One region of the Massilia sp. IC2-476 genome, then DNA from elsewhere that is predicted to be linked to it. Evidence: predicted binding sites of a transcription regulator. Region 1 holds the regulator's gene; the other holds the start of a gene.

What was found. Region 1 encodes FNR, which switches genes on or off when oxygen is low (the NO sensors DNR and NnrR bind a similar motif). Its sites were predicted from a motif close to TTGATNNNNATCAA; they were not measured.
Region 2: the regulator FNR is predicted to act here: its motif matches at 4,118-4,131, upstream of LK539_RS01550 (universal stress protein).

Annotation. Positions count from the first base shown of each region.
Region 1 covers NZ_JAJFER010000006.1:268,355-275,126, forward strand. The annotation lists gene LK539_RS17345 (DMT family transporter) at 1-551, opposite strand, end outside; gene LK539_RS17350 (AraC family transcriptional regulator) at 610-1,368, opposite strand; gene fnr (fumarate/nitrate reduction transcriptional regulator Fnr) at 1,379-2,143, opposite strand; gene LK539_RS17360 (hypothetical protein) at 2,259-3,914, opposite strand; gene LK539_RS17365 (cytochrome ubiquinol oxidase subunit I) at 4,266-5,735, shown strand; gene cydB (cytochrome d ubiquinol oxidase subunit II) at 5,739-6,746, shown strand; gene LK539_RS17375 (DUF2474 family protein) at 6,766-6,772, shown strand, end outside.
Region 2 covers NZ_JAJFER010000001.1:320,340-327,111, forward strand. The annotation lists gene leuC (3-isopropylmalate dehydratase large subunit) at 1-767, opposite strand, end outside; gene LK539_RS01540 (chemotaxis protein CheA) at 1,078-2,967, opposite strand; gene LK539_RS01545 (protein phosphatase CheZ) at 2,967-3,815, opposite strand; gene LK539_RS01550 (universal stress protein) at 4,206-4,673, shown strand; gene LK539_RS01555 (response regulator transcription factor) at 4,765-5,409, shown strand; gene LK539_RS01560 (Crp/Fnr family transcriptional regulator) at 5,838-6,632, shown strand.

The sequences.
Region 1 (6,772 bases):
GCCAGCCAGCGCCGGTTCACCACGGCGTAGATCGTCCACGACACCAGCGCGCCGAGCGCGCACAGCAGGCCCAGGCCCGAGCCGCCCGCCGCCCGCAGCGCATCCCAGCTGATACAGGCCAGCCCGGCGCCGCCCAGCAGCAGCGAGGGCGCCAGGCGCCGCAGCGGCACGGCGCCATGCTCGCGCAAGCCGGCCAGGGTGACGGCGAGCGGCAGCAGGCCGATCACGATCGAGGTCATGGCCACGCCGCCCGACTGCACGGCCTGGGCCACGAACAGGTAGTACACGATGTTGCCGAGCAGGCTGAGCCCCGCCAGGCCGCGCCAGTCGGCCCAGCTCAGGCTGCGCACCAGGCGTGGCCAGGAACGCGCGATCAGCACGGCCGCCACGATGCCGTAGGCGAGATAGCGTCCGGCCGACAGCTGCAGCGGCGAAAAGCCGGGCGTGAGTTCGGGCGCGAGGAAGACCAGTCCCCAGAAGGCGCCGGCGGTGATGCCGGCGCCGATGCCGAGCTGGGCCTGGCTGGATGTGGTGTGAATCTGCGACAGCATGGCAATCTCCTTTGATGGGAGATTGTCGGCGCCGCGCCGGGTGAAAGCTTGACCGGGTCTACTGCGTTTTTGACCCGGTCTCGCGCCGTGCGCGGCGGTAGGCGGCGGGCGTGGTGTCCATGGCGCGGCGCATGGCGCGGGTGAGGGCGCTTTGCTCGGAAAAGCCGGCCGCCAGCGCGATCTCGGCTACCGGGCGCTCCGTGCCGGCCAGCCAGTCGCAGGCGCGCTGCAGGCGGCAGCGCAGCAGCCAGTCATGCGGTGTGCTGTCGTGCTCTTCGCGGAACAGGGCGTGCAGGCGGCTGACGCTGACGCCGGCCGTGCGCGCCATGCTGTCGGTGCTCCAGGGCAGGCCGGGCTCGGCCTCGATGCGCGCCAGGAGGGCGGCCAGGCGCGAGGCCGGCTGGCCGGCGCCGAGGGTCAGGGTGTCGAGCAGCAGCGGCGTCCAGCCCTGCAGCACCGACGGGGCAGGCGTCCCGCCGGCGGCCAGGATGCCCATGAACTCGACCAGCTTGCGCGCCGCCGGGCCGATGGCAGTAAAGGGGCGTTCAAGCAGTTGCTGCCAGGGCCCCTGTTCGAAGCCGGGCATGCCGACGTCGAGGATCAGCGAGCGGTTGGCAACGGACGAGTATTGCGAATGCCAGGCGCCGGGCGCCACGAATGCGGCGTGCAGGGGATCGAGCCGTCCAAAGCGCCCCTCGATCTCCAGCGCCACTTCGCCGCTGACCGGCAGCACCACCTGGGCAAAGCTGTGGCGGTCCGCTTCGCGGCTCTCGCCATAGCTGCGCACATGCAGGTCGAGCAGGGGCGCGCTTGCCATGGGGCCCGCCTCAGCCCATCGGGCTGCAAACGTCGGTTCCGGCCGCCAGCGCCTTGAGCTTGGCCGGGTCGAGCAGGGTGACTTCGCGCTTGTCGACCTGCAGCCAGCCCTGTTTCTTGAAGCGCGACAGCAGGCGGCTGACGCTTTCGATGGTGAGACCGAGGTAGTTGCCGATGTCTTCGCGCGACATGCGCAGCTGGAAGCTGTTGGGCGAGTAGCCACGGGCCGCGTAGCGCGCCGACAGGTTCACCAGGAACACGGCGAAGCGCTGCTCGGCGCGCATATTGCCGAGCAAAAGCATGACGTTCTGCTCGCGCGTGATTTCCTGGCTCATGATGCGGTGGAAGTGGCGCAGCAGGGCCGGCACCTGGCCGAACAGTTCTTCCAGGCGCGAGAACGGGATCTCGCACACCTCGCTATCCTCGAGCGCCACGGCGTCGCAGTGATGGGTGCCGCTGATCGCGTCCATGCCCAGCAGTTCGCCGGCCATCTGGAAGCCGGTGATCTGGGCTTCGCCCGCGGCGTTCACCTGGTAGGTCTTGAAGTGGCCGAAGCGCACCGCGTACAGGTTGCGGAAAGGTTCGCCCATCGCATACAGGCGCTCGTCGCGCACCAGGCGCCGGCGCCGGCCGATGATCTGGTCGAGGCGGTTGATGTCGGCGTCCTCGAGCCCCATGGGCAGGCACAACTGGTGCATGCTGCAGGCGCTGCAGCTGGCCTTGATGACCTGCAGGTTGATGGGCGACTCGCCCGGCATCGACATCGGTTGGTTCATGGCGCAAAACGGAATGCTGATGGGTCCATTATAGACCGCTGTCCAGCTCAGGGCATTCCATTTTCCAAAAGCAATACTGCCGGGGCATGGCCCCGGCAGTCGTACTACGGAAGCATTATAGGTGATGGCGCTGTTCCGTCTTTATCCGGTAATACTCCTTGCGGCCTTGGCGCAGCACGGTGTCCGCGATCTGCGCGGCTTCGCCGGCTGCCTGGTTGACCGAGGCAAAGGCGTTCGGGTCGCGCTGGAGCGCATCGACGGTCCGGCGTGCTTCCTCGGTGCCGGCCAGCGCCAGGCCGAAGGTCGCGGACACGGCCAGCTCGGACGCCAGCGTCTCGAGGCTCGGCGCCACCACGTCCTGGCCGGCCTTGGCCGCCAGGGCCTTCTCCGCGCCCGCCTGCGGCGCGGCCAGCGAGCGCGCCAGTGCGATGTCGCTCGCGACCCTGGCCAGGAAGTCCACCGCCAGCTTGCTGCCCGAGCGGTTGGCCAGGTCGCCCAGGCGCAGGAGGGCGGCGTTCTTGGCGTTGAACACGGCGCGCCCGGCGCGCGTGCTGTGCACGAAGTCGATCAGCGGCTGGGCGGCGATCTCGCTGCCGATGTAGCCGAGGGTGGCCACGATCTGCGGCAGGAATTCTTCGTGCTTCTCCGGCTCGCCCACCAGCCAGTCGAGCAGCTTGCCCGCATCGGCTTCGCCGTACTGCGAGGCCAGTTCGTAGGGCACGCCCTCGATCCAGTGCTGCGATACGAAGTCGCGCACATCGAGCGGCGCCTTCATGTCGCCCAGGTCGCAGTTACAGCCGCTCGCCGCGAGCACCTTGCCGGTGACGGCGGCGGGGCCGGCCAGGTAGGCCGAGGACTCGGCGGCATTGACCACATTGTGGTCCACCCCGACCGACGGGTACATCACCGCGCGCGGGTCGTCGGTGCGGTGCGGCAGGCCGCAGTTGTGGCCGTACTCGTGCACCCAGATCAGGCCTTCCTGGTCGGCGGTGAAGCGCACCGCGGCCACGTTCACCGTGGTGCTGCCGACCGGCGCGCAGCCAATGATGTTGTCGCCGGGGCCGCCGCACCAGCGGATCGCCTGCACGATCTTGACGCCGGAACCGGCGCTCAGCAGCGCGTTCAGGTCGGCCGCCGTCTGGATGGTGCCCGGGACCGTGGCCGGCAGCAGCCGCACCGCGCCGTTGCGGACGAACTGGACCGGGGTGGCGACGTCCGGACCGGTATCGTCGCGCTGCAGGATGGTGCCCATGTCGGCCAGGATGCGGTCGGCCTCGGCGTCGCTCAAGGCGACGCTGCTGTGGCGGTGCACCGTCACCGATACCGAGCGCGGGCCGCTGGGCACCGGGTTGACGACCAGGTAATCGACGTAGAGGGCTATGTCCGAACTCCACTCGATATTGACCCAGATATCGACGCCGCCGGCGCGCGGCGCCACGTTGTGCACTGTGTAGCGGGCCGAGCCGATGAACTTGCCGGCGTCCGGGCCGCCGGCGGCGCCTTCGCCGATGGCGACGAAGACCTGGGAACGGGCGTTGACTTCCGACCAGTTCAGGCGCAGCACCCACTGGCCGCGCCGTGCGCCCCAGTTGTGGCGGTAGGTGAAGCCGTTGCCCTGCAGTGCGGGCTGCACCTTGCCCGGGTCCGCCTGGACGTCGGCCTTGGCCTCGGCGTAGGGCGCCTGGTTGGCCGAGGAGGGCGGCGCATCGGCGCTCCAGGGGCGGTCGAGGGTAAGGGCTGCGTCCCGGTCGAGACGGTCATTTGGCGACATGCTGTTCTCCTTGTGCTCAGGGGTTGACGACGAGGTCATCGACGTAGAGCGCGATGTCGCTGCTCCATGCGATGTTCACCCGGATATCGAGCTGCCGGGCCCGAATCGTCAGCCAATATAGACGAGCACAAGCGGTCGCCAGAGGCGATCTGAGCGGTCATTAATATGGATCAGTGGACTCCGGTTTTCTGACGGCGTGAAAGATTTTGGAAGTGAAACATGGCCTGCTGTACCGCCGTCACAGTCCGGCCATTTAATCGCCCTCGCCAAGCGTGCGCACCCGGCGCCCGTGCTAGATTCTGGACACGGCACTGGCATAGAGGACGCAGTACAACGACCACAGGAGAGCGCATGTTCGGTTTGTCGGCTTTGGATCTGGCGCGCGTGCAATTCGCGTTCACGATGTCTTTCCACATCCTGTTTCCGGCCATAACCATCGGCATGGCGAGCTACCTGGCGGTGCTCGAACTGTGCTGGCTGCGCACCGGGCGCCAGGTCTACGTCGACCTCTACCACTACTGGCTCAAGATCTTCGCCGTGTGCTTCGGCATGGGGGTGGTGTCCGGCATCGTGATGGCCTACCAGATCGGCACCAACTGGAGCTACCTGTCCGAATTCGCCGGCAGCATCATGGGACCGATCCTCTCCTACGAGGTGCTGACCGCCTTCTTCCTCGAAGCCGGCTTCCTGGGCGTGATGCTGTTCGGCTGGAACCGGGTGGGCCCCGGCCTGCACTTCGCCGCCACCTGCGCGGTCGCTGTCGGCACCCTGATCTCGGCCACCTGGATCCTGGCCGCCAACAGCTGGATGCAGACCCCGCAGGGCTATGCCATCGAGGGCGGGCGCATGGTCCCGGCCGACTGGCTGGCGATCGTCTTCAACCCCTCCTTCCCCTACCGTTTGCTGCACATGGTGATCGCGGCCTACCTCAGCACCGCCCTGATCGTCGGCGCCTCCGGGGCCTGGCAGCTCCTGAAGGGACGCGACAACCCGGCGGTGCGCAAGATGCTGTCGATGGCCATGTGGATGATCCTGCTGGTCGCGCCGATCCAGGCGGTGGTCGGCGATTTCCACGGGCTGAACACCCTCAAGCACCAGCCGGCCAAGCTGGCGGCGATGGAAGGGCACTGGCAGAACGAGGGCGAGCGCGCGATTCCGCTGCTGCTGTTCGGCATCCCCGACATGGAAGAAGAGCGCACCAAGTACGCGGTCGGCATTCCCCACCTGGGCAGCCTGATCCTCACCCACAGCTGGACCGGCCAGATCCCGGGCCTGAAGGAGTTCCCGCGCGAAGACCGGCCGAACTCGCTGATCGTGTTCTGGAGCTTCCGCCTGATGGTCGGCCTGGGCCTGCTCATGATCGCGCTCGGGGCCTGGAGCCTGTGGCTCAGGCGTGGCGGGCGAATATGGCACCAGCGCCTGTTCCTGCGCTTCGCCCTGTTGATGGGGCCGGCGGGGCTGGTCGCCATCCTGGCCGGCTGGACCACCACCGAGGTGGGGCGCCAGCCCTGGGTCGTGTACGGGGTGCTGCGCACGGCCGATGCGGTCTCGCCGCACGGCGCAGCCGCGCTGGCGCTGACCCTGGCCCTGTTCGTGGTGGCCTATATGTTCGTGTTCGGCACCGGCACCGTCTACCTGCTGCGCATGATGCGCAAGGGTCCGCAGCGCTTCGAGCTGAACCGTCCGCCGCAGGGCGGGCCGGGCGAGGAGCGCACGCCGATGCGGCCGCTGTCGGCAGCCGACGTGGCGAATGACGACAATGTGGACGACGAACCCGGCCCGGAAGGACCTGGGCAGGACGACGGCAAACGGGGGAGCTAGGCCATGGGCATCGACACCACCGTCATCTGGGCGGTCATCATCTTCTTCGCCGTCTTCATGTACGTGCTGCTGGACGGCTTCGACCTGGGCATCGGCCTGCTGTTTCCGTTCACGCCGAGAAAGCGCGACCGCGACGCCATGATGAACACCGTCGCGCCGGTCTGGGACGGCAACGAGACCTGGCTGGTGCTGGGCGGGGAAGGGCTGCTGGCGGCTTTCCCGATTGCCTATTCGATCATCCTGTCGGGCCTGTACCTGCCGCTGATCTTCATGCTGGTCGGCCTGGTGTTCCGAGGCGTGGCCTTCGAATTCCGCTTCAAGGCCAAGGAACATGAGCGCCACCTGTGGGACAAGGCCTTCATCGGCGGCTCGGTGGTGGCAAGCTTCTTCCAGGGCGTGGCGCTGGGCGCCTTCCTGGACGGGATCACGGTGTCGGGCCGCAGCTATGCCGGCGGGCCGCTCGACTGGATCGCGCCTTTCCCGCTGCTGGCCGGCGTCGGCGTGATGATCGCCTATACCCTGCTGGGCGCCACCTGGCTGGTGATGAAGACCGAAGGCGAGCTGCAGGCGCGCATGGTGCAGGTGGCGCGGCCCTTCGCCCTGATGCTGCTCGCGGCCATCGTCATCGTCAGCATCTGGACCCCACTGCGCGACCCGGCGGTGGCCGACCGCTGGTTCAGCTTCCCCAACATCGTGCTGCTGGCGCCGGTGCCGGTACTGGTGCTGGTCTTCATCGTACTGCTGCTGCGCTCGCTCACGCGCGATCCGCACCGGGTGCCCTTCGTGGCGGCGCTGGCCCTGATCTTCCTGGGCTACTCCGGCATGGCGATCAGCATCTGGCCGCACATCGTGCCGCCCGCGATCTCGATCTGGGAAGCGGCGTCGCCCCCGGCCAGCCAGGGCTTCGCGCTGGTCGGCACCCTGTTCATCCTGCCCATCATCCTGATGTACACCGGCTGGTCCTACTGGGTCTTCCGGGGCAAGGTCAAGGCCGATGCGGGGTACCACTGAAATGGCCACGCGGCGTCGCGTGACGC
Region 2 (6,772 bases), on a different contig from region 1:
TCCCACTGCTCGCCCTTGGGCGAGAACGGGCGGCCCTTGACGTAGTCGATGGTGGTGTCGTCCACCGCGACCATGCCGGCGCGCGCGCCCGCTTCGATCGCCATGTTACAGACCGTCATGCGGCCTTCCATCGACAGCGCGCGGATGGTCGAGCCGCCGAATTCGATGGCGTAGCCGGTGCCGCCGGCGGTGCCGATCTCGCCGATCACGGCCAGCACGATGTCCTTGGCGGTCACGCCCGGCGGCAGTTCGCCGTCGACCTGCACCAGCATCGATTTCGACTTCTTGGCCAGCAGGGTCTGGGTGGCCAGCACGTGTTCGACTTCCGAGGTGCCGATGCCGTGCGCCAGGCAGCCGAAGGCGCCGTGGGTGCTGGTGTGCGAGTCGCCGCAGACCACGGTCATGCCGGGCAGCGTGGCGCCCTGCTCCGGGCCGATCACGTGCACGATGCCCTGGCGCTTGTCGTTCATGTCGAAATAGGTAAGACCGAAGCTCTTCGCATTGCTGTCCAGGGTCTCGACCTGCAGGCGCGACGTGGGGTCGGCAATGCCGTGGGCGCGGTCGGTGGTCGGCACGTTGTGGTCGGCCACGGCCAGGTTCGCCTCGGTACGCCATAGCCCGCGCCCTGCCTCGCGCAGGCCCTCGAAGGCTTGCGGGCTGGTGACTTCGTGCACCAGGTGGCGGTCGATGTAGAGGACGGTGGTGCCATCGGCGTCGGCACGCACGACATGGGAATCCCAGAGTTTGTCGTAGAGCGTTTTTTGCATGGTCTATCCAGTGAACGCCTCCCCGCTTATGCAGGGACGGTTTTTGATTATGCCATAATTGTGCAGTGCCGCACCAAGCCAGGGCAACGCATTTTTCTGCCAACAACACCCTACTCATGCAAATAATATTTGCATAGACAACTTACCATGCAAATAAAAAAAGCCTGAGCTGGGTAGCTCAGGCTTTTGTCTGCGCTTTTGTCACAGAGTGAGGTAGCAGGTGTATTGCGCAGTGCATCGTAGGGTGGGCGGGTTTCCCGCCCACGCAGCTGTCCGCGTGGGCGGCGAAGCCGCCCACCCTACGCAGGCCTTATGCGGCGAGTCGCACGTTGCTGCGGCAGCCGTCCATCAGGAAGGACAGGCCGACCACCAGCACCAGTTCGCCCTCGGCCGAACGTGCGGTACCGGTGATGCCTTCGACGGACAGCGCCGTCATCGGCTTGATCACCAGGTCGGCCGTGCCGTCCACCGCTTCCACCGCCAGGATGTAAGGCTGCGGTGCGTTGATGACGATGCCGACGCGTTCGGAACAGGCTTCGTAGCCCAGCGCCAGGGCCAGCGAACGCACCGGCAGCGGGCGGCCCTGGTCTTTCAGCACCGGGGCGCCGCCCACGCACTGGAACTCTTCCGGCAGCTCGACCACGCGCTCGACGACGGCCATCGGCAGCGCCAGCGAAGCGCTGGAGGTCGACACCAGCATGGTCGGCACGATCGACAGTTCGATCGGCAGGCGGATCGCGAAGCGGGTGCCCGCGCCCAGCTGCGATTCGATGCGGATCGCGCCGCGGTTCTTCTCCACCGCCGTCTTGACCACGTCCATGCCGACGCCGCGGCCCGACACCGAGGAAGCGACTTCCTTGGTCGAGAAGCCCGGCAGGAACACCAGCTGGTAGGCGTCGTCGTCGTTCGGGGCGCCGTTCTCGCCGATCAGGCCCTTGTCGATCGCCTTCTTGCGCAGCTTGACCGGGTCCATGCCCTTGCCGTCGTCCTGCAGCACGATCATGACGCTGTTGGCTTCCTGCCAGGCTTTCAGCAGGATGAAGGCCTTGGCCGGCTTGCCGTTGGCGACGCGCTCTTCCGGCGACTCGACACCGTGGTCGAGCGCGTTGCGCAGCATGTGCACCAGCGGATCGTACAGGCTGTCCACCACCACGCGGTCGACTTCGGTCTCGGCGCCTTCGATGGTCAGCTCGACGTCCTTGCCCAGGTCCTTGGCCAGCTCGCGCACCAGGCGCGGGAACTTCTGGAACAGGCGGCCGACCGGCTGCATGCGGGTCGCCAGCGTGGCGCGCTGCAGTTCGGCCGAGTAGCGCGAGGCGCGCTCCAGGGTCTCGGTCAGCGTCGCCATCAGGGCGGCGGCCGGACCTTCGAACTTGAACTGCTGCAGGCGCTCGAGCAGCACGGCAGCCTGGTTGGCGGCCTGCACCGATTCGCCGGCCACTTCCAGCAGCGCGTCCAGCTTGACCGCATCGATACGGATGCTTTCGTCCTTGGCCGGCGCGGCGGCGGCGCGCGCATCGGCCACCTTGTCGTTCTGGCGGCGGTCGACACCGTCCCAGCCACCCTGCTTGGCGGCAGGCGCGGCTTCAACGGGCGCCGCTGCTGCGGCGGCTGCAGCGGCAACCGGCGCCGGCGCTGCGGGCACGGCGGCGAGCGCGGAGCCGGCGGGCACCACGGCGTTGTACATGCCGACCCAGTCGAGGCCATCCTCGCCCGCGGCCGGGACAGCCACGGCTTCGGCGGCAGCCGGTGCGGCAGCGGCCGGTGCGACGGCAGCCGGCGCGGGAGCGGCCGGCGCCGGGGCGCTCGGCGCGCCCTTGCCTTCGATCGCATCGGTCAGGATGCGCTCGAGCGCGGCCGGCATTTGCGCCAGGCCTTCCGGCGGGGTGCCGTTGTTCAGGTCATTCAGCTGGTCGGCCACGAAGCCCGACGCTTCCAGCGCGGCTTCGATCGCCAGCGGCGTCACCGGAGCCTGTCCCGTACGCAGGGCGTCGAACAGGTTCTCGGTCAGGTGGCAGGCCGCGACCAGCGCGGGCAGGCCCATGAAGCCGGCTCCGCCCTTGATGGTGTGGAAGGAGCGGAACACCGCATTGAGCGTTTCCTTGTTGTCCGGATCGCGTTCGAGGCGCAGCAAATGTTCTTCAACATTCACCGCAAGGTCCATCGCCTCCACGACGAAGTCCTTGAGCATATCGTCCATTAGAATCCCAGATCGGCAAGAAGGTCGTCAACGTTGTCCTGGTTCAGCGCCGTATCCGGCACCGAGGGGCCCGACATCAGCGGCGCGGGCGCGGGCGGCGCTTCTTTCTTGGCCAGCTTTTCCTTCAGGTCGGCCGGAGCGTGATCGCGCAGCAGCTGTGCCAGCTCGGATTCGACCGTCTGGGTGATCTTCACCACTTTCTTGATCAGCTGGCCGGTGATGTCCTGGAAGTCCTGCGCCATCATGATCTCGAGCAGGCGTGCCTTCTCGGCTTCGGTCGCTTCGTTGACGCTGGCGGCGAACTGGCGCGAATCGCCGGCCAGGGCCTTGAATTCGTCCAGGCTCAGCTTGCCCGAGAACAGGTCGGCCCAGCGGTTTTCCATGTCCTTGGCCTGCTTCGACAGCAGGTCCTGGGCCGGCATGCCGTCGTCCAGGGTGTTCAGCACCTTGTTGGCGGCCTGCTCGGTCAGCGTGGCGACGTATTCCAGGCGGTCCTGGGCGTCGACGATGGCCGACGAGGCTTCGGTCAGTGCCTTGTCGTAGCCCAGCTCACGCAGGGAGTCGTGCAACAGACGCACGATGCCACCGAGGCGTTCGAACATGCCCGGCTCGCCTTCAGTGGCGGCAGCGCCCGCGGCCGGAGCGGCGGCGGCCAATGCCGGCGCGGCAGCGACCGCAACGGCAGGTGCGCTCGAGGCCGACACCTGGTCGAACAGGGACTCGAGGTCGTCCTCGGCTGCGGCCGGGGCCGCCTCGGGCGCCGGCGCCGGGGCGTCAGCGGGAGCGCTGGCGCGCTGCGCCGCCACTTCCTCGAATAATGCGTCGAAATCGTCAGCGGCGTCGGTCATAATCCCTGCTTCTCCATGGTGTATAAGTTCGCAATGTACTCTGCGTCAGTGTAGGTAAGTAATGCAACCACCCGGCCGCGCGGCGGCCTGCAGGATGGTCCAAGTCTGCATGGAAGTGTAGCAGTGTGGTTGCCGTAGGTAAATCTCAGAGACAGAGACGCAACAAAATGGACAGCGAAACTTAATTCCGCGACAATTAAAACGTCTGGTTCCTGAATGTTTACACAAGTGAGGTGTTGTTTTTCGTAACGTAGGGGTCTCAGTGCCCCTGTTGTTGATGCACAGAAATAACGGTCTGACGTTTGATCGAGCTCAACAGTTTGCGTTCTTGCAAGCACTGCCACGCCGCGGACACCGCAGAATGGCGTGGCCATTGGAGGAGACATCACCATGTACCGCAAAATCCTGATCACCACCGACGGCTCGGCCGTGTCGCAGCATACGGCCTGCGCCGGCGTCAAATTCGCGCAACAGATGGGCGCCCAAGTGCTGGCCCTGTTCGTCGCGCCGGAATACCAGTATCCGGTGTACGTGGAAATCATTCCGCCCTCCTACCCCAGCGAAGAGGAATATATCGCGCAAATGCGCCGCATGGGCGAGGAATACATGGGGAAAATCATGCGCTCCTGCGCCGGCGCCGGCCTGCAGCATGCCTGCATGACCGCCTTTTCCGACACCGCGGCCCTGAAGATCGTCGATGTCGCCGAGCAAGAAGGCTGCGACCTGATCTTCATGGGCTCGCACGGCCGCAGCGGCTGGGGCCAGCTGCTGCTGGGGAGCGTGACCAACAAGGTGCTGTCGCACACGACCAAGCCGGTGCTGGTGCACCGCCTGATCAGCGAACCGGCGCCTGCCTGAACAAAGCTGTAACGAAAGGAAGACAGATTCAGCCCCGGCCCTGTGCTAGCCTGCATCGGCCGCTGTCGCTTTCACCGGAAAGGATGGTCCTATGATTCGCATCGTAATTGCCGACGACCACACGATCATGCGCGAAGGCCTCAAGCGCATCCTCGACGGTGCGCCGGATATCGAGATCGCCGGTGAAGCGACCAACGGCTTCGAAGTGCTGACCCAGGTGCGCCAGGGCGGCTTCGACCTGCTGCTGCTCGACCTGTCGATGCCGGGCCGCAGCGGGGTCGACCTGATCCGCCAGGTGCGCAGCGAAGCGCCCAAGCTGGCGATCCTGATCCTCACCATGCACGAAGAAGAGCAATACGCGGTGCGCGCCATCCGCGCCGGCGCCCAGGGCTACCTGACCAAGGAAAGCGCCGGCACCCAGCTGGTGGGCGCGATCCGCAAGGTGGCCTCGGGACGCCCCTATATCAGTACCGAAGTGGCCGAGCAGCTAGCGCTGAACATCATGGCGCCCAATGAGCAACTGCTTCACAAGCAATTGTCGGATCGCGAGTTTGAGGTATTTTCGCTACTCGTCAGTGGAAAATCGATCACCGAGATCGCAAATGGCCTGCACCTGTCGGTCAAGACAGTCAGCACCCACAAGACCCGGATCATGCAGAAAATGGGCATGACCTCCTTGTCCGAAATGGTCCAGTACGCGGTGGCGCACCGCCTGCTGTCCCCGATGAAAGCGTAGGACAAAGACCACTTAGACAGGCCGGCGCCGGTTTTGTGCCGGCGTCACTCTTCCCCCGGCAGCCCTGCCTGCTACCCGGCGCTCCCTCTGGCGCCGCCCCTGCTGGACTCTCCCTCTGGGGCTGAAATCTTCCGTCGGAATATTCCTACAAGCCGATGAACCGTCCTACCTACATATTCAGCAGTCGCTGATATCCGTGCCGGACTCGTGTTGGCATACTGAATTCAGCGTTTCGACTTGCTTGCGATCCAAGTCCCAGCGTGAGCCAGCCTGCAGCGGGGTTCGCCGCCGCAGCCCGCGAAGGCTAAAAACGAGCTCCGCTCTGTGGTCGCCGCCTGAAACCCTGAGTCTTTCACCTGGAGATGAGCATGCAGTCCCAGCCAACGTCAGAACAACGCAACATCACTCAGCCGACCCTGCATACTCCCATGGAAGCCGGTCGCCAGCGCCAGGGTCGCCTCTGGTCCAACCTGAAGGAAGTCTGCGACCTGCTCCGCATCCCGGCCAGCGTGTCGGTGACCTCCGAAGAACTGCTGTTCCAGCATGTCCAGTTCAAGACCGGGCAACGCGTGCACACCATCGGCCAGGCTTTCGACACCCTCTATATCGTCAACTCCGGCTTCCTCAAGACCGTACTCATCGACGAGTTCGGCAACGAGCAGGTGCTGAGCTTCCCGATGAAGGGCGACATGCTGGGCGTGGACGGCATCCACACCCGCCACTACGCCTCGGAAGCGGTGGCCCTGTCCGACTGCGACCTGATCCTGCTGCCCTTCAAGAAGCTGACCGCCCTCGGCCGCGTCCACGCCGAACTCGAGAACATGATGTACGGCGTCATGAGCCGTGAGCTGGTGCGCGAGCAGACCATGATCGGCATGCTCGGCGCCCTCTCCGCCGAGGCGCGCGTGGCCAGGTTCCTGGTCTCGCTGGCCGACCGCTTCGCCGCCATGGGCTACTCCAGCAAGCTGTTCAACCTGCGCATGACCCGCCACGAGATCGGCAGCTACCTCGGCCTGACCCTGGAAACCGTCAGCCGCACCCTGTCGGCCTTCAACGAGATCGGCCTGATCACCGTCGACCAGCGCACCATCGGCATCAAGGACGCCGAAGCGCTCAAGACCCTGCGCCGCCTGCCGCCTTCGCGTTCGCGCACCAAGGGCGGGGCCAAGCAGAAGGCCGAGAGCGAACAGCCGGGTGACGATCAGGTGCTGGCTACCGCCTGAGGACGTACCTGAAAAACAACAAGGCCGGTTCCTTTGCGGGAACCGGCCTTTTCTATATGTAGGGTGGGCGGATTTCCGCCCACGCGGTCAGCGGAAATTAGCGCAGCCGCGACGAGTCAATTTCTTGCTATCACCGCGTG